4 regions of the Planctobacterium sp. R6 genome follow, and region 4 is predicted to be linked to each of the others. Evidence: predicted binding sites of a transcription regulator. Region 4 holds the regulator's gene; each other region holds the start of a gene.
The links. The regulator sigma-54, encoded in region 4, starts transcription at its own class of promoters, with help from an activator protein. The targets are predictions, from matches to a motif close to GTTGGCACGNNNNTNGNNT.
Positions count from the first base shown of each region.

Region 1: the regulator sigma-54 is predicted to act here: its motif matches at 2,693-2,711, upstream of flgB (flagellar basal body rod protein FlgB).
Region 2: the regulator sigma-54 is predicted to act here: its motif matches at 3,602-3,620, upstream of AC0J20_RS03020 (CsbD family protein).
Region 3: the regulator sigma-54 is predicted to act here: its motif matches at 1,405-1,423, upstream of AC0J20_RS08510 (kinase).

Region 1 covers NZ_JBVTQY010000001.1:135,484-141,467, forward strand. The annotation lists gene flgA (flagellar basal body P-ring formation chaperone FlgA) at 1-591, opposite strand, end outside; gene AC0J20_RS00580 (chemotaxis protein CheV) at 836-1,774, shown strand; gene AC0J20_RS00585 (CheR family methyltransferase) at 1,781-2,605, shown strand; gene flgB (flagellar basal body rod protein FlgB) at 2,752-3,153, shown strand; gene flgC (flagellar basal body rod protein FlgC) at 3,153-3,578, shown strand; gene AC0J20_RS00600 (FlgD immunoglobulin-like domain containing protein) at 3,588-4,514, shown strand; gene flgE (flagellar hook protein FlgE) at 4,533-5,984, shown strand, end outside.
Region 2 covers NZ_JBVTQY010000003.1:24,294-30,277, reverse strand. The annotation lists gene AC0J20_RS03035 (EAL domain-containing protein) at 1-1,538, shown strand, start outside; gene ribA (GTP cyclohydrolase II) at 1,594-2,211, shown strand; gene AC0J20_RS03025 (OmpA family protein) at 2,299-3,294, opposite strand; gene AC0J20_RS03020 (CsbD family protein) at 3,370-3,561, opposite strand; gene AC0J20_RS03015 (hypothetical protein) at 4,320-4,646, shown strand; gene AC0J20_RS03010 (hypothetical protein) at 4,749-5,192, shown strand; gene AC0J20_RS03005 (CC0125/CC1285 family lipoprotein) at 5,828-5,984, shown strand, end outside.
Region 3 covers NZ_JBVTQY010000010.1:8,956-14,939, reverse strand. The annotation lists gene sufB (Fe-S cluster assembly protein SufB) at 1-1,044, opposite strand, end outside; gene AC0J20_RS08510 (kinase) at 1,577-2,344, shown strand; gene AC0J20_RS08505 (HAD-IIB family hydrolase) at 2,369-3,196, shown strand; gene AC0J20_RS08500 (glycosyltransferase family protein) at 3,203-4,423, shown strand; gene AC0J20_RS08495 (sugar phosphorylase) at 4,435-5,984, shown strand, end outside.
Region 4 covers NZ_JBVTQY010000022.1:24,546-30,529, forward strand. The annotation lists gene lptA (lipopolysaccharide transport periplasmic protein LptA) at 1-400, shown strand, start outside; gene lptB (LPS export ABC transporter ATP-binding protein) at 436-1,161, shown strand; gene AC0J20_RS14270 (RNA polymerase factor sigma-54) at 1,233-2,726, shown strand; gene hpf (ribosome hibernation promoting factor) at 2,754-3,041, shown strand; gene ptsN (PTS IIA-like nitrogen regulatory protein PtsN) at 3,058-3,501, shown strand; gene rapZ (RNase adapter RapZ) at 3,498-4,343, shown strand; gene AC0J20_RS14290 (HPr family phosphocarrier protein) at 4,340-4,615, shown strand; gene mgtE (magnesium transporter) at 4,975-5,984, shown strand, end outside.

The DNA of each region.
Region 1 (5,984 bases), on a different contig from region 4:
GACATTGGCCACCTGAGCTTCAATCTGTTTCTTAGAGCGGCGATTTTTAACCGATATGGTATCGCCTATGTTGCCATCCTGGAGCGCAATACCACTGGTTTTGATTTCCAGACCGCTTAATTTTGCAGTAATCACTATGGCATCACCTTTACACACAAAACACAACATATTTGCAGTGACAGGGCTGCCATCGCGGGTCCGTCGTTTTAGCCTGGCACCAATGACTTCGTTTTTGTCACTGAAGGTGCCGCCGCGTAAACGCCGTTTGTCAATTTTTTCGATACTGAGATTGTTCTCTGTTAACAAGGTGCCTGGTGATATTGTATCGGCCACTACGACCACTTCCTGCATCTCAGTCACCTGAGCACTCATGTAGTAAAACCAGCCGTTGCTGGGACAACTGATTTTTACCGTAATATTGGATTGTTGTAGCGATTGCGTACTGCTACTGGCCACCAAATCAACCGGGCAGACCGGGATGTGCACACGCTCGTCGACATCCCTAATGGTGATCTCGACATCGTTAATGTTTTCGACGTCAGCGTTTTGATAAACATAAATTTCAGCGGTTTCTTTGACTAAATCATGCATTAAATGTTTTTCTTGCGCAGCCGCTATATTGGTTGTTATAAACCATCCCAAAAGGGAAAGTTTTAGAGTTTTCTTGATGTTGGCGAAATTTTTCATGTTCACTTTCTTCCAATTTGGCTATGCTTAAAGACAATTTCTAAAAACAGTAGACAGCGTCAAAAAAATAACGCTGTGCGGATAAATTTCAATCACGTGAACAAGATAATCAAATATCGTGCCTGATTGGATAAATTAGAGGTGCTATATGGCGGGAATTTTAGATTCTGTAAACCAACGAACTCAGCTGGTGGGGCAAAATCGACTTGAGTTGCTACTGTTCAAGTTGAATAACCGCCAACGCTACGGGATTAACGTATTCAAAGTCAGAGAAGTGCTGCAATGCCCGCCTCTCACCTCGATGCCAAAACTCAATGCGCTGGTACGTGGCGTAGCGCATATTCGCGGCCAAACTATCTCGGTTATTGATATGAGCATGGCCACTGGCGGTAGAAAAATTGAAGACATTAAAAACAGCTTCATCGTCATCGCTGAATACAACCGCTCAGTGCAGGGCTTTTTGGTGTCTTCGGTGGAACGTATCATCAATATCAACTGGGAAGCCATTTTACCGCCACCCGAGGGCGCCGGGAAAGCGAGCTATTTAACCGCAGTAACAGAAGTAGACGGCGAGCTGATCGAAATTCTGGATGTTGAAAAGATCCTCAATGAAATTGCGCCTGCCAGAGAAGTGGTCAGAGAGGACATGGTAGAAGAGCTGGCCAGGCACGATGCCAGTCTGGATGACAAGATCATATTCATTGCCGACGATTCTTCAGTTGCCCGCAGTCAGGTTAAAAAAGCGCTGTCTTCTTTGGGACTTGAAATCGAAGCGGCCAAAGATGGACGGGAAGCACTGGAGCGACTAAAAGAAATTGCGGCTGAAACCGGCGATGTCACCGACAAAGTAGGCGTCATTGTCAGTGATATAGAAATGCCTGAAATGGATGGTTACACCCTGACTGCAGAAATTAAGAGCACGCCAGAACTGGCGAAGCTGCACGTGGTATTACACACTTCTTTAAGTGGTGTATTTAATCAGGCGATGGTGAAAAAGGTGGGGGCTGACGATTTTATCGCTAAATTTCATCCCGATGAATTAGCCACTGCGGTTAAAAAATGGTTGGATAAATCTGCAACGGAATAATGGTTCGTGGTGAATAAAACCTTAAGTGAAGACGACTACACCTTATTCAGCGAATTTCTGGAGCGTTGTTGTGGCATTGTTTTAGGTCCAAATAAACAATACTTAGTGCGCAGCCGGTTAGCGCCATTAATGCGTAAATATGAAGAGCCATCACTCAGCCAGGTGGTTAACGATATTATTAATGGCCGCAATCGCGGGTTGCGTGAAGACGCAATAGATGCGATGACCACCAATGAAACCCTGTGGTTTCGCGATCGGTATCCATTCGAATTGTTGAACAAGGAGTTGTTTGCCCGATTTTCTGAAAGTCGTCAGCCGGTTAAGATATGGTGTGCTGCCGCATCCTCTGGTCAGGAACCTTATTCTATTGCGATGGCGGCGGCGGAATATCAAAAGCAAAACAGTCGTTTTCCGGGTGTACAAATAACCGGTACAGATTTGTCTACTGAAATGCTGAGAAAGTGCAAGCAGGCGACGTATGATAACCTGTCTTTGTCCCGGGGATTGTCAGATGAACGCAAGCGCCAATTTTTTGAAGATACCCCCGAAGGCAACAAGCGAATCAAACCTGAAATTACCCGCATGGTGAATTTTCGCCAGTTGAACCTGTTAGATAGCTATGCAAATCTTGGCCGCTTTGACATGGTGTTTTGCCGCAATGTACTGATTTACTTTGCTCCGGATGTTAAAAGTGCCATTTTACAAAAAATAGCGACAGTGCTTAATAAAGATGGCGTGTTGTTCCTGGGCGCTTCTGAATCCATGGCAGGCCTGTCGTCAGATTTTAATATGGTCCGCTGTAACCCCGGCCTTTACTACACCCGAAAGTAACCAGCCACGGCTTTAAGGCACTGAGCCGGGTGTTTCAACTCCGGCTCAGAGTCGCTCATTTTCACTTTTCCTCTGTTGAGTTTCATTTTTGGCATGTGCTTTGCTTTCACTCCACTGTAAGTTTTTTGACGCTGTGGAGAGTCATCATGGCCATCAGTTTAGATAAGTTAACCGCATTGCATCATCGCGCAGTGTCTGTTCGACAGGATCGAATGGAACTGATCGCCGGTAATTTGGCAAACCAAAATACACCGGGGTACAAGGCGCGTGATATTAATTTTCAGGAAGCGATGAAAAGTGCATCCTACGAACAGCGTATGCACTTAAACCGCACTTCCACCGGCCACATTGAAGGCCAGATGCAAAGCGATCGCTTAATTACTTTTCGGGTACCTACACAACCTGACACTGGCGATGGCAACACAGTCGAATCTCAAATTGAAAAGAATAACTTTTTAGACAACGGCCTGCGTTATCAGGCCAGCCTGCAGTTTTTAGACGGCAAGTTTAAAGGCATGAAAAAAGCACTGACCGGAGGGCAGCAATAATGAGTTTATTTAATGTCATGGATATTGCTGCATCAGGTATGCATGCAGAAGGTATCCGATTAAACACGACCGCCAGTAACGTTGCTAACGCAAACAGCGTCAGCTCGTCTTATGGCGAAACCTACAAAGCACGGCATGCTGTTTTCGCAGCCGAAATGAAAAATGCCAGTGATGCACAGTCCCCATTGGGAACCAAAGTGAATGTCCTTGGTGTGGTGGAAAGTCAAAAACCATTGCAAATGGAGTATTCACCCAATCACCCTATGGCCAATGAAGACGGTTACATATTCAAGCCCAATGTCAATGTTGTGGAGTCTATGGCAGATATGTTGTCAGCATCTAAAGCGTATGAAGCAAATGTGCAGGTGGCGGATACAACTAAACGTATTTTCCGTCGGGTTATGATGCTTGGTCAGGGTCGATAGGAGAAGAATATGGACGCTATTCGAGACAGATTATTAAACGATGGTCTTTACTGGCAGGACGAAGGGGTACCTGTTGCTGATCCCAATGCCAATTCCCAGTTAACACAGGAAGATTTCTTTTCTTTGCTGACTGAACAGCTCGCAATGCAGGACCCCACCAAGCCGGTAGATAACGACCAGATGGTGGCGCAGATGACCAGCTTTACTATGGCTGACAGCTTATCGCAGTTAAACGATAAGTTTGATGAGTTTGCAGCATCAATGAATTCCAATCAGGCATTACAGGCCACCAGTCTCATCGGACAAACAGTGTTAACTGAGTCCAGTGTGGGTACTACCTGGCAGGATGGTGCAGTCAGTGGAGCCATTATTGCCGATGCTCCTGTGGAAGACATGAAAATTCAAATCCTGAATGAATATGGCGAAGTGGTGCGTGAGATTGACGGTGGTAATCATGATGCAGGAGCTATTTCCTTTGGTTGGGATGGCACTGACGCAGATGGAAACCACATGCCGCGTGGAAAATACAAAGTTGAAGCCACTGGTACGGTAGATGGCTTAAACACCCAACTGAATGTTCAGATGAACGCCCAGGTGACAGGTACAGCCGTTGCCGCTGAAAACGTCAAAGACATGAAAATCATCGTCGAAGACAGTATTGGCCAGGTATTGCGCACCATTGATGTGGGCAGTCAGCAGGCTGGTAATATTGAGTTTGGTTGGGACGGAACCGATGATGCTGGCAATATTTTGCCGCCCGGCTCCTACAAAATCAAAATCGAGGGTGAGGTTAACGGTCAAACCGAATCTATCCCATACGGAATTAATCGCAGAGTAGAAAGCGTCAGTCTGGCCGGTGCCGGTACTTCAGGCGTGGTACTCAACCTGGCGGGTGATGAGAGTATCCGCCTATCAGATATTATAAATGTCGGCTAATTAACAGGAGAACGAGCAATGTCATTTAATATAGCCCTGAGTGGTGTCGCTGCCGCTCAAAAAGACCTGGATACCACGGCAAACAACATTGCCAACGTTAACACCGTGGGATTCAAAGAATCACGTGCCGAGTTTGGCGATGTTTTTGCGTCATCACTTTTAGGTGGTGGTCGTACTAAAGTCGGTGATGGTGTAGTCACGCAGGAAGTTGCCCAGCAATTCAGCCAGGGCAGTTTGCAGTTTACTAACACCGCACTAGATTTAGCCATTACCGGAAACGGCTTTTTCGTGACGGTGCCGGATATATCGTCACAAGACTTTACCTATACCCGGGCAGGTCAGTTCAAGCTGGATGAAGATAACTTTGTGGTTAACTCACAGGGAGACAACTTGTTGGGCTTCCCGGTTAACAGTGATGGCACTTCTTCATCTATCGCGCTGAGTACTGCTGAGCCGGTGCAGATCCCCGATTCATCGGGTAATCCATCGGCGACTACAGAGGTGGATTTAAGAATGAATCTGCCGGCTGGTGATCCGGCGCTGGACCCCGATGATTTTAACCCCAATGACACTACTACCTATAATGCGTCTACATCGATTACTATCTATGACTCATTGGGCGAATCTCATATTCAAACTTTTTATTTTATTAAAGACGAAAACGCCGCCAGCAATGAATGGTTAGTGGTAACCTCAGTCGATGGTGAGTTTTACGACTATACCAACCCCGACGGTACGGTGCCTGCAGATCCAACTATCCCAAATGATGGTCCGGTAGCCGGTGTAGACCAAAACTATGTGGGCTTTGGACAATCCTTAACCGGACCCGGTGGAGCTACCGGCACTACGGGTGTTTGGGCAACCCGCTTAGTCTTTGATTCCAGTGGTGATTTTACTCAAGTGCAAGCCGCTAATGGCTCTTCTTTACCAACAGGGACTGCCGGTGACATATTATTGCCAACAACGGTTGCCCTGACCGGGCTGACGTCAGGTGCTGATACAGCGCAGACATTGGCAATCAATTTCAATCTGGACACCAACGGAATTGGCGACAACGAACCCACCCAGTTTGCATCTTCTTTTGAAGTGACTTCACTGGAGCAGGATGGTTTGCCGGTAGGGCGCTTAACAGGCATTGATATCGGTCCGGACGGTCTGGTGCGTGCAACTTTCTCTAATGGTACCTCTGAGCCTATCAGTCGTATTGCATTGGCGCGTTTTTCTAACGAGCAGGGCCTGACTCAAAATGGTAATGCGTCCTGGAAAGAAAGCATCTTGTCTGGCGAAGCCCTGGCGGGTGAGGCTACCACAGGTACTTTCGGCGATATCAACTCCTCCGCACTGGAACAATCGAATGTTAACCTGACCACAGAGCTGATTGACATGATTATTGCTCAACGGAACTTCCAGGCGAACTCGCGAGCACTGGAGATTAACAACGCTCTGAATCAGACTATTCTGGGTATTCGA
Region 2 (5,984 bases), on a different contig from region 4:
TGTTACAGGAAGTGCGTCATGCCACGCAATTTTATGCCAATGAAGAAGATCGGGATATCCTGATCGGGCAACTGATTAAAGAAGGCAGCTGTATCGAAAAAGAAGTCAAAGGGGTCCGCCGGGATGGCACGGAGTTTTGGTTTTCGATTTCGGTGCAGATGCGCGAAGAAAATGATATCAAACTACTGTTTGGTTCCATTGTGGACATTACCGAGCGCAAACAATCGGATATTAGTTTACGTTATATGGCCACCCATGATTCGTTGACCGGTATCTATAATCGTCGCCATTTTGAAGGCCAGTTGACCGAGGCGTTATCCGCCATGAAAAACCAGGAACAGGAGCTCACCTTGCTCTATCTGGACCTGGATCAGTTTAAAATTGTCAATGATTCCTGTGGTCACAAGGCCGGTGATGTACTGATCAAACAACTGGCGCAAAAGCTCAACGATATTGTTATGAATCGCGGTATTTTAGGGCGTATGGGAGGCGATGAGTTTTCGGTCTTGCTCAAAGGTGATGAAGCCGTGTCTGGTTATACCGTGGCTAAGAAACTGTTAAATGTGGTCCAGGAATATCGTTTTATCTGGGACAATCGCATGTTTACCCTGGGGGTCAGCATTGGTTTGGTGGAATACCGCAAGGGCATTAACAGTGCCGAGCAACTGATGAGTATGGCGGACTCAGCCTGTTACCTGGCCAAGCAACAAGGCCGGAATCAAATCCATGTCTATTCCAGTGAAGACGCTAAAATGCAGCGTTACGAGGCTGATCTGGAGTCCATCACGCTAATTAATCAGGCGCTGGATGAAGATAAGTTTATTCTCTATTTTCAGCACTATCAGTCTTTGCAGAAAAGCCGCGCAGGACACCAATACGAAATATTGCTGAGAATTCAGGGTGATGATGGCAACATTATTCCTCCGGCTGCCTTTTTACCGGCAGCGGAGCGCTATAACCTCAGTACCAAAATCGACAAATGGGTGGTGGATCGCTACCTGCAATGGTTATCGGGCCACCCGGAACATCTCCATGAGCTCAGTCAGGCCAATATTAATCTGTGCGGGCTGTCGATGGGGGATAAAGATATTAAACTGTATTTCCTCAATGCCTTTGAGAAATACAACATTCCCTATGAAAAAATCTGTTTTGAGATCACGGAAAGCACCGCTATCGTGAAGATGGATGAAACCCTGGATTTTATCAATACCTTCAGAAAACTGGGTTGTAAGTTTGCCCTGGATGATTTTGGCATTGGCTTTTCATCGTATGAGCATTTGAAAAAACTGCCGGTAGATTTTGTAAAAATCGATGGCAGCTTTGTCAAAGACATTCTGGTGGACCCCATCGATATGGCGATGGTGTGTTCCATGAAAGACGTGGCGAAGGCCATGGGCATCGGCACGGTAGCAGAGTACGTGGAGTCCACAGAGATCATGGTGGAGCTGGGTAAAATCGGCGTAGATTTTGCGCAGGGCTATGGCGTGGCAAAACCTGAAGCACTAAATAGTTTTAAAAGTTATAATCAGATAACTTGAAATTGACCCCATTTGTTATCATATCGGGTCTACTCCGAAACTGAAGTTAATACCTATGTCACAGCTGCTTCCTAAGTATCAATTTGTAAGTTCTGCAAAATTACCTACCCGGTTTGGCTCGTTCATGATCCACGGTTTTGTAGATACTGCCAGCCATCAGGAGCATGTGGCCTTATCGTACGGCGAATGGCAGGAAGAAGATGTGGTACCTATTCGTATCCACTCTGAATGTCTTACCGGAGATTCCCTGTTCTCTACCCGCTGTGATTGTGGGTTTCAGTTAGAAAAAGCACTGGAAAATATTGTCAAAGAAGGCCGGGGCGTGCTGTTGTATTTGCGTCAGGAAGGTCGTGGTATCGGATTGCTCAACAAGATCAAGGCCTATAACCTGCAGGATCAGGGGCTGGATACCGTGGAGGCAAACGAGCATCTGGGCTTTGATGCGGATCTGCGGGAATACGATATCTGTAAGGTGATGCTGGACACGCTGAAAGTGAAAAAAGTTCGGCTTATGACCAACAATCCCAAAAAAATTGCCGCCTTAAAAGACCTGGGCATCAAAATAATCAAACGTGTGCCAATCGATCACGGTATCACCGAAGACAACAAACACTACCTGAAAACCAAGACTAAAAAACTGGGCCATGCCTTTGACCCACATTTGTTAAAGTAATCCCCTTCCAGTAAAGAATTGCCGCCATTGGGGCGACGACAGTGTTGCAACACACCGTCTCCGCCTGAATCAATGGACCGGATGCGCCTATTCCTCAATTGTCAGGGTGGCTTCAATACGGCGATTCAGCTTTTCAGCAAAGATGGTTTTTTGGCTGGATAATAAATCGGTTTCGCCATAGGCAACGACGGTAATGCGATCCGCGGCAACACCGTAATGCGCTACCAGCAGAGATTTAATCGCTTCAGCGCGGCGTTTGGACAAATCAAAATTGTATTCGTTAGTGCCGGGACGGGAAGCGTGCCCTTCGATGCGCAATGTCGCCTTGGGGTTAAATCGGGCTCTGGCAGCGAATGCCTTGAGCTGCTCACTGTCCTGCTTTTGCACCACAGCACTGTCGTGCTCAAAAAAAGCGGTAAAGGTAACGGTGTTAATTGCATCTTCAGGTTCCGCTATCTGACAGCCATCAGCGTTGACCGCCGCTGTTTCTGAATAGGGGCAGTTATCGCGATAATCGGCGACACCATCGTTGTCATCGTCTTTGTGTTTCGCCGCGGGTGCGCTATGCCCAAACTTGTAGGCTATCCCCAACCTGGCCCCTAAATTATTGTGGTTATCTCCCAATTCCCGATACCAGGTTGCCTCGGATATCAGGGCCCAACTGTCATTGATACGCCAGTGTTTACCCAGACCCAGATTTAACAGGTTGGGTTCATCACCCAATGTTTCCCGTTTCAAACCGGTAAAAACGTAGGTATCGCGACTATTGAGGTAGTATAAAACGTCAGCGCCGTAGCGCATGCCTGCATCATTGACGGGTTCGCCGGTTTGCAGACGTTCGCGCTCGAGATCGGCATTGAGACCGGTAAGCTCGATACGGCCTGCCCAGTCAGCGCTGAACCGGTAACCAAATTCTTCACCGAACCCCCAACCTGAACCCAGAGCGCCGGGTCTGTCTTCATCGGGACTATACATTTCGCCGCTCAAGCCAAACCACCAATATTCCTGATCGGTGTCATTGTTTGCTGCAACGTAAGGGGTGATACTGGTGCTGATTATTAGTGCCATTAGCGTTTTTTTCATGGTGCTCTCCTGAGTGTCTTTGTCCTCAACAAACCCGGAAGCGGTGTCCGGGTTTTCGTGTCGATGCCTGAATGCTTATGCTTTGAGTTCTTCGAAGGCTTTTTTGGCTTGTTCTTTGGTCATGCCGTACTTTTCCTGCATGACACCGTGAAAGTTCTCGAATTTTCCTTCGATTTGTTTGACTTCATCGTCGGTCAGCTTGCCCCAATGTTGTTTCGCCTTACCGGTCAGTTGATCCCATTTACCTTTTGCAATATCAATGTTCATAGTGACTCCTGGTGTTGCGTGATGAGTTTCGTCAGGGTTAATTCAACTATCTTGCCAACATTTAAGTTATTGATATTTAACAGTATGTTTTTATCTTATGGGCGAGGTTGAAGACCGGCCGGAATATTTTACAAGACCAGATTGTGAAATTTACAGGCTGCGGGAATGCTCTGTTGCTGGCACAGCAGACAACAAAATTGTTAATAAAACCGGATCGACAGTTGGTTTTTGTTGATTAACGCTTCATTAGTGACTTCTCGATATGCATCCTCTGTTTCAGCATTGTTTTGACTTGTAACAGACAAAGCAGCAGAAGTATCGGTACTCATGTGCTTATTAGTCGAAACGTATTATTTTTATAGATGCTGCGGTAACTGCTTAGCTCTGCTAACTTTTTACCTTCAGGTAATAAATTTTGTAAAAAGTGACGAACCGAAAGATGATTCAACTTCCCGCCCGTCGACACCAGATCAGCAAATACCCTAAAGCAATTAATCGTGTATCTGGAAGTATGCTGAATAGAAGGTTGTTCAAACCAACAACCATTACTGTTCAAATTTTACAGCCACCCTACTTTTGTCAAATTTCTTTTGATAGACGACATTTGTCGTTTTTCTCCAACCGGACAAAACGCCCGAACCTAAGCTGTTGAGTTTACAGGGGGGAAAATTGCGCTTAAAGTGTGTCAGTGTGAAAAAACGACAAATGTCTCGATATTATTGGACATTTGTCGTCGATAAAAATGTTAGAAGTACCGTATGAATTATATTTGGCATTCCATATTCAACAAAAAAATAGATGCATACGCTGCAGAAAAACTCGTAGCTATATTAGAAGATGTTCAGTCATTTTTAGCAGAATCTGATGATTCGGTTTGGTCCGATATGGAAGTTGTCAAAGTGACAGATATCATTAAAAGCTCAATAATTTCACTCAAAACCAAGAATAAAGCTAAATTGGCCAAAATAGAGTATCTCTTTTTGCCAACTGCACCATTACAAGAAATCGCTATGGAAAACGGTTGGGTTGATGAGTATCTAGTTCTTGCAGAGAAATTCGATGCAGTATCTAACAAGTACTTCTAACAAAAAATTTTAAACCGGGACGCTTACTCGCTGGCTTCCCCTCATTCTTCGGGTAGTATAGCCAGCGAGTAAGCGCCCTTTAAATTAGCCGTTAGCTTCCTTGTGGATTTATTAGAAACTAATTCAATGTCTTTAGCTTTAAAATGTGGCGCACTTGATTTGAGTGACGTTGTGAGTTGGGCTGACAAGTCGATCATTGAGGCTGAATTTCCAGATGAGCGTTTGTTTGAAGTTTCGCTATCTAAGAACATCTATGATGCTGTATCTGCACTTCAAAGTTTCGGTGAGCATGAAAATTCAGGTGAAGTTGCAAGACGGGCTTTTTCATATTTCCTCGATGGTTTAATGCAGCAAAAAACAACTTATAGTGCTGTTACTAAGATGGTTTACGATATGGCTTTTTCTGGATTAAAGCCATCTGATGAGGTCGAAGGAAAAATGATGGTATTTTGGGACGAATTGTCAGACGCGGAGCTAGGTGTCTACGGAGAACCTATAGAAGTAAAAAAAGAGTTTCTTCAGTTTCTTAAAAAATACGGAAGCTAACAAGAAAATTTAAACTTGGACAAATACTCGTTGGTTGGCCTTCGTTCCTCAGGCAGTATAGCCAACAAGTATTTGCCCTTTAATTCAGTAGTTATACCGCCTTATGAATCTTAGTCGATATAAAGTTAAGCTCCCTGGTAACGATACTGGTGCCCGGCCACTTGAATTTGTAGGCAGCTGGATAATGTTTGGTGGAGGTGTTCTGTTTACTTTGTTTCTTGCCACAGGAGGATATAGAGGCAACGAAAATCTTCACTTTATTGTGTATGTGATTGGGGCATTGTATGCAATTTCATGGTTTAGTGCCCGCAACAAGTGGCTATTTCTGGCTTTTACTCTCCTGTCTTTTACCGCACCATTGGTGGTTATCCAGATAGCAATAACCTCTATCTCTAGCGGTAATGATAATCTAGCAGTTTTTATGGTGCCCTATTCAATTTACATATTTTCCGTTTTCCTAGCGTTATTTTTAAATTTAATCAAGCAATCGAGATCGGCGGTATAACAAGAAAATTTAAAACTGGACAAATACTCGTTGGCTGGCGTTCATTCTTCACGCAGTATAGCCAACAAGTATTCGCCCTTTAATTTAGTAGTTATGTGCTCCGTAAATATCAATCAAAAATGTGTGGAAAATGAATAGACATTATATTGTTGCTCTGCTTCTAATTACCTTAATAGGGTGTGCTACGCCGTATCAGAAAGAGTCTGGTTTGAATCCAACTACTGGAGGTTATTCTGACGAAAAGATTTCAGAAAATGAATATTTCATCACTTTCAGAGGAAATCCCA
Region 3 (5,984 bases), on a different contig from region 4:
ACCAATGTGAATCATCTTGGTGCCGGTATCCGCTTGTTGTTTACCACGGGTCAATGCCACAGAGTAGAACTCACCCACACTGTTATCGCCTTTCAATATGCAGCTCGGATATTTCCATGTAATCGCTGAACCGGTTTCCACCTGAGTCCAGGAGATTTTGGCATTGGTGTGGCAAATGCCACGCTTAGTTACAAAGTTGTATATCCCGCCCTTGCCTTCAGCATCACCCGGGTACCAATTCTGTACCGTGGAATATTTGATTTCAGCATCGTCCAGGGCGACTAACTCAACGACCGCAGCATGCAACTGATTTTCGTCTCGTTGCGGTGCCGTGCATCCTTCCAGATAACTGACATAACTCCCTTCATCGGCGACAATCAGTGTGCGTTCAAATTGTCCTGTGTTTTGTTCGTTAATTCTGAAGTAGGTTGATAGCTCCATCGGACAACGCGTGCCTTTTGGAATATAAACAAAGGAACCATCGGTAAATACCGCACAATTCAGCGCAGCGAAATAATTGTCGTGTTGAGGTACGACACGGCCCAGATATTTTTTGACCAGTTCCGGGTATTTGTGCACGGCTTCGGAGATTGGGCAAAAGATAACACCCGCCTCTTCCAGCTTCTCGCGGTAGGTGGTAACCACGGATACCGAATCGAAAACAGCATCAACAGCCACGCCCGCCAGCATTTCCTGCTCGTGCAGTGGAATTCCTAATTTCTCGTATGTTGCCAGTAACTCCGGATCGACTTCGTCCAGAGATTTCGGCTTATCAGCCATACTCTTAGGTGCAGAATAATAAGAAATATTCTGATAGTCGATTTTGGGATAATGCAAATGAGCCCATTCAGGCTCTTCCATTTTTTGCCAGATTCTGAAGGCCTTTAAACGCCAATCTAACATCCACTCAGGCTCACCCTTGATCGTTGAGATGCGACGAATAACGTCTTCATCCAGACCAGGGGCAAAGGTTTCTGATTCAATCGCAGAAACAAATCCCGCTTCATACTCTTTTCTTAACGCGTCTTCTATTTGTTCAGACATACCATCATCTTTAATTTTGCTGACCAAAATACCTTCTCTGAACGCACTTCAGAGAATAACAAGGCATCTGTCCTATTAATGGCGGCAATGGTAAATTACCTGAGTAATTTACTCAAGTATTTCACCCTATTCAGCAGCAACAGTTTGCTGATTTGGCTGTACCTTTTGTTTATGCCTTATATCGCGTAAGCATTTCGCACCAATCTGCAGCAAAAAATTGCACCAACACTAATGATATCCACCCCGCAACTCACCATTTTGGTGCAACACAATATTCCTGTCTTCGTTTAATATCCGCTATCATTAGCCTGTACCCCTTATGTTTTATAGGCTTAAAGTTAAATATCAGATCAGCCGGGCGCTGGCATGGATGTTGAAGCCCTCAGCAATGCAACAACCCATTTAATCAGGAGTATTTGCTATCAAAGCCACATTTTTGAATGACTTTTTAGCAACTCATCAATTACCGGACAATTTTGCCGAAACGGTTTCCCAATGTTTTTTGCCTTTGGCGGAAAAAATAACGAGGGCAATGGCAGAGCACGGCAGCACCTTCTATGTCGCGGTAAACGGTTGCCAGGGTTCAGGAAAATCTACCCTGAGCGCCTTTCTGGGCGAGTGGTTTAGCGCCAGCGGATTAAAGGTTGCGGTACTGTCATTGGATGATTTTTACCATGACAGAAAAACCCGGCAGCAACTGGCAACACAAATCTCGCCGCTGTTGGCCACTCGCGGCGTGCCGGGCACACACAATACTGACCTGATGGCAAGAACACTTCGGGCAATGAGCACGCCAGAAAGCATTCGACTACCGCGTTTCAATAAAGCAACGGATAACCCCTACGCCGAACGAGAATGGCCTGAAGTTACCGGCCCCGTGGATCTGGTTATCATGGAAGGCTGGTGCTGGGGTGTTACTGCACAATCTCCGTTGCAACTGCGTTATCCGGTGAATGCCCTGGAAGCAGAACAGGATGCAAATCTGATATGGCGAAACTGGGTAAATCAACAAATCACAGCACATTACGAACCGCTTTACAGTCTCATGAATTACTGGGTAATGCTAAAGGCTCCAGGATTTGACAATGTGTTTCAATGGCGACTGGAGCAGGAGCAAAAATTATCCGCTAAGATTAAGGATTCTGATAAGAGTCGCGTAATGGATGAATCGGGCATATTGCAGTTTATTCAGTTTTATCAGCGTCTCACTGAGGAATGCCTTAATTCGCTGCCTCAGCGCTGTGATGTGGTGTTTGAACTGGACGACCACAGAAACATTTACGCCACTTCGGGTTTATAGCATATTAATTTGGAGTAAAGCGCCGTGTCCTTAACTACCTTTCTTATCTACACCGACCTTGATGGAACGCTTTTAGACCATGACAGTTACAGTTTTGCGCCAGCGCTAAACACCCTGGAAAAGCTAAAATCTGCCGGCCATTTTATTATTCCCAATACCAGTAAAACCTTTGCAGAGATCGAAGCCTTTCGACGCGAAGCTAAATTGCAAACCCCGTTTATTTTTGAAAATGGCGCAGCAATCGCTATCCCTAAAGACTTTTTCCCGTGGCAACCGCCGGAAACCGTTGAAAAAGATGACATGTGGATAAAGTCGTTCACGCAGGAAAGAGCCCATTGGTTATCGCTAATTCAGCAACACGGACAACACTTTTTTGGCATGTTCAGGGGGTTTTCTCAAATGGATGTTGCCGAAGTGGTGAACTTAACCGGACTAACACCAAAAGATGCGCAGCTTGCCATGCAAAGACATTATGGCGAACCTGTGCACTGGTCAGGCGATGAATACGCCAAAAGAGAATTTTTACACAGTATGCAGGCCGCAGGTGCTACGGTATTGACCGGCGGTCGTTTTACCCACATCTGTGGTGAAACAGATAAGGGCAAAGCCCTGCAATGGCTCACTCAGGTATTCTCACAAGAATGTGAAGAGCAACAATTCACCAGCATCGCACTGGGAGACAGTCAAAACGACAGTGCCATGCTGGAAGCGGCAGATATCGCCATCCAAATAAAATCATTACAACACCCTTTCCCAATAATAAAAAAATCAAAACACCTTTACCAAAGTACCCTCTGCGGACCAGAAGGCTGGTCTGAATGCCTCGAAAAAATCGTCTTCAATCAGGAGTAAAGAACTATGGCAGACTTTTACCAAAACGGTGTTATTACAACACTACACAATCTGGCCGACCGCAGTGCAGAAGATCTCGAAGCCGAGTTAAAAACCTTTAGTCAGACTCGTCCTATGGGCTTGTTACTGCCCTCATTATTTTCCGAACTGGAGGGCGAAGCATTACCCAACATTATTGAAGACATCAGCCAGGTAGACTATCTATCACAGGTGGTTATCGGGCTGGACAGAGCCGATGAATCACAGTACCGCCATGCTCTGCAATTTTTTAAAAAACTGCCGCAACACCATCGCGTGCTGTGGAATGACGGGCCACGCCTTAAGGCCATCGATGCTAAGTTACAAGCGATGGAACTGGCCCCAACAGAACTGGGCAAGGGGCGCAATGTTTGGTACTGCATGGGATACATACTGGCAACAAAAAAAGCAGAATCCATCGGCCTGCATGATTGCGACATTCTGACTTACGACAGAGGTTTATTAGCGCGTCTGCTCTACCCAGTGGCAAACCCCAGATTTAACTACGAATTTAGCAAGGGTTATTATGCCCGCGTTGCCGACGGCAAAATTAATGGTCGCGTATCGCGTTTGTTAGTTACCCCTTTAATTCGCGCCCTGCAACGCGTCTGCGGTCACAATGACTACCTGGAATACATGGACAGTTTCCGCTATCCGTTGGCCGGTGAGTTTTCATTTCGGCGTGACGTATTAAATGATTTGCGCATCCCCAGTGACTGGGGACTGGAAATTGGCACCCTGTCGGAAATGCACCGCAATTATTCTCACAACCGTATCTGTCAGGTAGATATAGCTAAAACTTATGATCATAAGCACCAGGATCTGTCACTGGATAATCAACAAGCCGGCCTGTCTAAAATGTCTATAGATATCGCCAAAGCCTTATTCAGAAAACTGGCCACTCAGGGTGAAAAGTTTGATGCTGGTACCTTCCGTTCGCTAAAAGCTACCTATTACCGTATCGCGCTTGATTTTGTTGAGACTTTCAACAACGATGCCATTATGAATGGGCTTAAGTTTGATATTCATAATGAGGAAAATGCCGTAGAAATGTTTGCACAAAATATCATGACGGCTGGTCAGCACTTTTTGGAAAACCCGATGGAGACGCCCTTTATTCCTACATGGAACCGGGTTGTTAGTGCTGTGCCCGATATTCTCGATGAGATTAAAGAAGCAGTTGAATTAGACTTCAATGAATTTAGTTAAGGAGTCCGGCGATGTCTGAGCTGTTAGAAAATCTAAAACACAAACTGCAACAGCAGCTGGAAGTTATTTACGATGGCATTCCGCTAAACCGTTCTTATGAGACGCTGAGCGAAGAATTACTGGCACTGATGCGTCTGGATAAAGACATCAAACAACCTGGCGTATTTCAAAATAACTGGGATCAACAGGATGTCGTATTGATCACATACGGTGACAGTATCGTCCGGGATGACGAACATCCCTTAAAGACGCTGCGCCATTTTATGGATAAATACTTTGCTGACACCATTAACAGCGTACATATCTTGCCGTTTTTTCCCTATAGTTCCGATGACGGATTTGCAGTCATTGACTATTCCAGCGTCAATGAAGCGCTGGGAGACTGGCAGGATATCGAAGCCATAGCCGGTGATCGGCGCCTTATGGCTGATTTGGTTATTAACCATTGTTCCAGTCGCAGTGCCTGGTTCCAAAACTTTATCCGGGGAGAAGGACCGGGATCAGATTACTTTTTCACGGCGTCGCCTGACGATGACCTTTCTCAGGTTGTTCGACCCCGTACCTCGCCATTATTGCGCGAAACCGAGACAGCAAAAGGGCTGGAACACGTCTGGTGTACCTTTAGTCATGACCAGGTTGACTTTGATTTTCGCAATCCTGATGTGCTTTTGGCGTTTGTCTCTATCATCCGGCAGTATCTTGATTCAGGTGTGCGAATTTTTCGCATGGATGCCGTGGCTTTTTTGTGGAAAATTGCCGGAACTCCCAGCATCAATCTGATGCAGACACATGAGGTGATACGATTATTGCGCTCACTGATTGAGCACAGCCAGCCTGACGCTGTAATTATTACGGAAACCAATATCCCTAACACGCAAAACCTCACCTACTTTGGGAATGCCAACGAGGCACACGCAATATACAATTTTAGTTTGCCGCCACTTTTGGTAAATACCCTGATAACCGGGAACTGTTTGTATCTGAAACGCTGGTTAATGAGCATGCCTCCGGCGCAAAACGGCACCACTTATTTTAATTTTATTGCCTCTCACGACGGCATTGGATTAAGACCCGCCGAAGGGCTGCTTTCAGAGGATGAATTGTCAACCCTGATCAATACCATGAAGCAATTTGGGGGGCGTATTTCGTGGCGCACAACAGAAACCGGTGAGCAAAAAGCTTACGAAATGAATATCGCCTTGTTTGACGCCTTACAAGGTACTACTGACGGGCCCGATAAGTGGGGATTAGAACGCTTTATTTGTGCCCATGCCGTAATGCTGGGCCTGGAGGGCATCCCCGGAATTTACATACACAGTATGCTGGGTACCAACAACGACTATGAGAAGTTGAAAAATACTCACCACAACCGCGCTATCAATCGCAAACGCTGGAACTACGACATGTTAAAGATGGAATTGGGCTCCAGGTTCAATCATCATCACAAAGTGTTAGAGCGCATGAAAGCCCTTATCGATATCAGGACCGCACAAAAAGCCTTTCATCCAAACGCAATACAATTCACCTTGCATCTGGGATTGCAGTTATTTGGTTTTTGGCG
Region 4 (5,984 bases):
TGATTCAAAATCTCAGTTTGTCGATGGCAAACGCAAAACATCTGTATTCAAAGAAGATGTTAACGTGCGCCAGGGCACCCTATCCATTAATGCTGACGAAGTGAGAGTCTCGGCAGAGGATGGCAAAGGCAAAGAAATATTTGTGGCGCTTGGCAAACCCGCTGTTTATTCCCAAACTATGGATGACGGCAGTAAAATCACCGCCAAAGCTGAAGAAATTCGTTACATTGTTGAGTTTCGGACCCTGGAGCTTAATGGTGCGGCAGAACTTTATCAGGACACCAGTATGGTGAAAGGTGAAAAGATCAGCTTTAATTTAGAGAAAGAACAGTTAATCGCCGGAAGCAACGAAGCCGACGGCAGAGTGACCACTGTTTTTCAGACCGACGATAAAAATTAATCTGCAAGCGCAACCGAACAAGGAAACTCATTTAAGTGCCCACGTTATACGCGAATAATCTGGCAAAATCCTATAAAAGCCGTCAGGTGGTGCGAGATGTCAGCATTGAAGTTAGTACCGGCCAGATAGTTGGTTTACTGGGACCCAATGGGGCCGGGAAAACCACTACATTTTACATGATCGTCGGTCTCGTTCCCCTGGACAAAGGGGAGATTTTTATTGATCAGCATCAACTGACCTTGCAACCTATGCATGTGCGGGCGCGTCATGGCATCGGTTATTTGCCCCAGGAATCTTCAATTTTCAGAAAACTCAGTGTATTCCAGAATCTGATGGCCATTTTACAAATGCGCAAAGAGCTGGATAACGAGCAACGCGAAGAACTTGCCGATGAACTGCTGGATGAATTTAATTTAAATCACATTCGTCACAATCTGGGCATGAGCTTGTCTGGTGGTGAGCGTCGCAGAGTAGAGATTGCCCGCGCTCTGGCCGCCAATCCGCAATTTATTTTGCTGGACGAACCCTTCGCAGGCGTTGACCCTATTTCTGTTAATGATATAAAGAAGATTATTCACCACTTGCGGGACAGGGGGATCGGTGTACTGATCACTGACCACAATGTCAGAGAAACGCTGGATGTCTGCGAACAGGCCTATATTGTCAGTCATGGACAGGTCATTGCCGAAGGCGAACCCGAAACAGTTTTAGCAAATCAGCAAGTAAGAGATGTATACCTGGGTGAGCAATTCAGGCTATAGTAACACTAACAACAATCTAAAGATTGGGGCACAGTAACCCTGAGCTCTGGAGTCGGAAAAAACCATTTTTAATGAAGCCGTCTTTACAACTAAAATTTAGCCAACAGCTAACAATGACCCCTCAATTGCAGCAAGCAATTCGTCTGCTGCAACTGTCAACGCTTGACCTGCAACAAGAAATTCAGGATGCGTTAGACGCCAATCCATTGCTGGAAGTGGATGAAAATACCGAAGCCGGTAGCGATGAAGCGTTGGAATTACTCAAAGAACCCAAAACGGCTGAGTTGAATGGCGCCGACAGCGACAACGAATTCAGTGGTTCAGACGGCATTGACTCAAGTGATGCGCTGGAAAAGAACGACTTACCCGATGAGCTTCCGATAGACAGCACCTGGGATGAATACTACAGCGCGTCATCAGCACCCGCCTCGTCAGGTGGTGTAGGCCCGGATGACGACCAGGTGTATCAGGGTGAAACCAGTGAATCCATACAGGATCACCTGCTCTGGCAATTACACCTGACCCCGTTCAGCGAAACCGATGAAGCCATTGCTTTGGCCATCATAGATTCTATTGATGAATCCGGTTATCTCACCGTTTCGGTTGAGGAAATCCTCGAAAGCCTCGATGATGAAGAAATTGAAATCGACGAAGTGGAATGTGTCAGAAAACGCATTCAACACTTCGACCCCTTAGGTTCAGGCTCAATCACACCACAAGAGTGCTTGCTGGTGCAGTTGGGGCAATTCCCCAAAGACACTCCCTGGTTACAGGAAGCAAAATCACTGCTGTGTGACTTTTCCGATCTGTTAATGGCAAAAGATTTTCGTACCTTGATCAGAAAATCTAAATTGCGTGAAGAACAGCTCAAAGAAGTATTAAAGTTACTGCAAACCCTGAATCCGCATCCGGGCAGTACCTTAAATACCAAAGAACCAGATTATGTGATCCCCGATGTCTCGGTCATGAAAAAATCCGGACGCTGGATTGTCGAACTCAACCCCGATTCCGTGCCAAAGCTCAATATCAATCAGCAATATGCCGCCATGAGCCGGGGCAGCAGAAATAGTGCCGACGGGCAGTTTATTCGCTCGCATATGCAGGAAGCGAAGTGGTTTATCAAGAGTATCGAAAGCCGTAACGACACCCTACTCAAAGTGGCCAATTGTATTGTCCAGCAACAGCACGGCTTTTTCGAGCACGGGCCGGAAATGATGAAGCCCATGGTGCTTAACGACGTGGCTGAAATGGTGGATATGCACGAATCTACGATTTCCCGTGTGACCACACAGAAGTACATGCACACCCCGAGAGGTATCTTTGAGCTGAAGTATTTCTTCTCCAGCCATGTGGCCACAGAAAATGGTGGGGAATGCTCCTCTACCGCCATCAGGGCATTGATTAAAAAACTGGTGGCCGCTGAGAATCAGGCCAAGCCACTCAGTGATAGCAAAATTGCGCAATTGTTAGCCGATCAGGGCATTATGGTAGCCCGGCGAACCATTGCAAAATACCGGGAATCGCTCTCGATTCCTCCATCTAACCAACGTAAGAGTCTGTTATAGACTTCCCTACAAGAAGGACGACCAATTATGCAAATAAACTTATCAGGTCATCACGTCGAAATCACCGATTCTCTTCGCGATTATGTCGATACAAAATTCACTAAACTGGAACGACATTTTGATCACATAAACAATGTATATGTCATCTTAAACGTTGAAAAACTCAATCAAAAAGCAGAAGCAACCATGCACCTCGACGGTGGAGAAGTTTTTGCGACATCCGAGCACAAAGACATGTACGCTGCCATTGACTCTCTCATCGACAAGCTCGACAGGCAGGTTATTAAGCATAAAGAAAAGCTCAAGAGTCATTAGAGGAGTCTAAACGAGGATGGAAATCAAAGACATCCTTTCATCGGACTGCACGCGCTGTGCAGTCCCCATTACCAGCAAAAAACGCGCTCTGCAAATCATCAGTGTTGTTGCCAGTGAAAAACTCAGCGAACTCAATGAAGAAGACGTTCTGAACAGTCTTCTGTGCCGGGAAAAAATGGGCAGTACCGGGATCGGCAACGGCATCGCCATACCACATGGTCGTGTTGAAGGTCTGAGTAGTCCCCTGGCTATTGTACTCACCTGCTCGCCTGGTATAGAATTTGACGCAATCGACAATCAACCGGTCGATATATTTTTTGCGATTTTGGTGCCCGTTGAGCAAACAGAAGGTCACTTGCAAACCCTGGCCCGTATAGCTCAAAAACTCAGTGACAAAGAGGTCACCAAAGTAATCCGCAATTGCCATTCAGACAACGCATTATATGAAGCATTGGTATGAAATTAATTGTGATCAGTGGACGGTCCGGCTCAGGAAAGTCTGTAGTATTAAGGGCACTTGAGGATCTTGGCTACTATTGCGTAGACAATCTTCCGGTAAGTATGTTACCCACACTGACCCACGCGGTTGTCAGTGAATACGACCAGATTGCCGTCAGTATTGACGTGCGCAACTTACCTAAAGACCCAGAACAACTCACAGAGAATCTGGATTTTTTGCCCAACAAAACCGACCTGACCATTATTTATCTGGATGCCAGTGACGATATTTTGGTAAAGCGTTACAGCGAAACCAGACGCCTTCATCCCTTGTCCAAAAACAACATTTCTCTGGCTGACGCTATCGTTAAAGAGCGGGAACTTTTGGTCCCTATTTACGAACGCGCAGACCTCCACATTGATACCGATAAATTGTCGATCCATCAGTTGGCAGAACTGGTGCGAGAACGCATTCTGGGCAAGAAGTCCTCACGACTGGTCCTGGTTTTTGAATCCTTTGGCTTTAAAAACGGTATTCCGAAAGACGCCGATTACGTCTTTGACGTGCGCTTTTTGCCTAATCCACACTGGATACCGGAACTCAAACCCTATTCAGGTAAAGATGCGCCCGTTGCTCAATACCTGACAGCACAGCCCATCGTGGTGAAAGTGATCGGTCAATTTCAAAACCTGATCGAAACCTGGCTGCCGCATCTGGAGAGAAACAACCGCAGTTACGTGACCGTTGCCATAGGGTGTACCGGGGGACAACATCGCTCAGTATTCATCGCTGAAACCCTGGCGAATTATTTTTCTGTTGCTCACCCTGATGTGCAAATCAGACACCGGGATCTGGACGCGTGAATCGAGCAGAACGAACCCTAACCATCACCAATAAACTGGGCCTTCACGCCAGAGCAGCCACCGAACTGGTGAAGCTGGCCGCCTCATTTTCCGCAACCATTATGCTGCACAAAGACGGTAAAAGTGCTTCTGCAGACAGTGTTTTGGGCTTAATGATGCTGGAAGGGTCACAAAACAAACAGGTGAAGGTCATTTGCGAAGGCAATGATGCCGAGCCGGCTTTAGAGGCAGTTTCCGCATTATTCTCCGCGCGGTTTAACGAAGCTGAGTAGTGTTTCACAATATTTAAACCTGGATTGTGATTTGTTTCATTAGTAGATATCCAGCAGCCACTTATTGCTATAAACTATAATAAACGAACAATAACAATGACCTGTGTATACAGAACGCTCATCTGTAAAGGACTTTCAGGTTGTTAATGGAAATCAGTTCATCGCAAAAATAAGGAGTGTCGATAAGTGCCGGGAACACCTTATCTAAATCTAAAACATCGTGATTTAGCCGGATTCGGTACAGCTTTCTACACCCTTATATCAGCCCGCAGCAACGTTTCTCAGTATCCGCAAAGCCAGTCAGCAAAGATTGACATGGCAACATTCTCTCTTGTGCCCTCTGGTGAGGAAGCACACTGATGGAACAAAATAAGCTCGAACAGGAATACGTCACCACGCAACTGGATGCCATTAACGAAGCGCTCAGTAATGGCCTGTTTGTGCATGTGCGCAAAATGCTGCACAGCATTCCCCCCGCAGATGTCGCGTTACTTTTAGAATCCACCCCGGTTCGCAATCGTTCTTTGCTCTGGAAACTCATCGATACTGATTACCACGGCGATGTGTTAGAAGAACTGTCTGAGGATGTGCGCAACGGCATCATGCGCGAAATGGTGCCTGAAAAGCTTGCTGACGCCCTGGAAGATATGGACACCGACGACCTTGCAGAAATGCTGCACGGTCTGCCTGACAGAATGGTTCAGGATGTCCTGGAGTCCATGGACAGCATGGACAGGGCCAGAGCAGAACAAGCCTTATCCTATGGTGAAGGTACCGCCGGTTTCATTATGAACACCGACACCATTACACTGCGACCGGAAGTCAGTGTAGAAGTGATTCTGCGCTACCTGAGACTCAAGCAGGAACTGCCGGAAGATACCGACATGCTGTATGTCACCAACCGCTATGACCGGTTGATTGGGACGGTGCCTCTTACCAGCCTGATCACTGCGGCCCCGGAGATCAGTGTTGAAGAAATCATGGAAGAAGAACCAGAAGTCATCAAGGTGGATCTGGACGAAACCGAAGTAGCCAAATTGTTCGAGCGTCACAACTGGCTGTCGGCACCTGTCGTAGATGCCAATCATCAACTGGTAGGCCGTATTACCATTGATGACGTGGTTGATATCATCCGTGAAGAGGCCGAACACTCCATGATGAGTATGGCGGGTCTGGAAGATGAAGAAGATACCTTCGCTCCGGTACTCAAAAGTACGCAACGCCGCTCCATCTGGTTAGGTGTCAACCTGTTTACGGCCCTGATGGCCGCCATGGTCAGCGACCTGTTTGAAGCCACATTAAGTCAGTTGGCGGTTCTTGCCATCCTCAATACTATCGTTCCCAGCATGGGGGGTGTGGCCGGTAACCA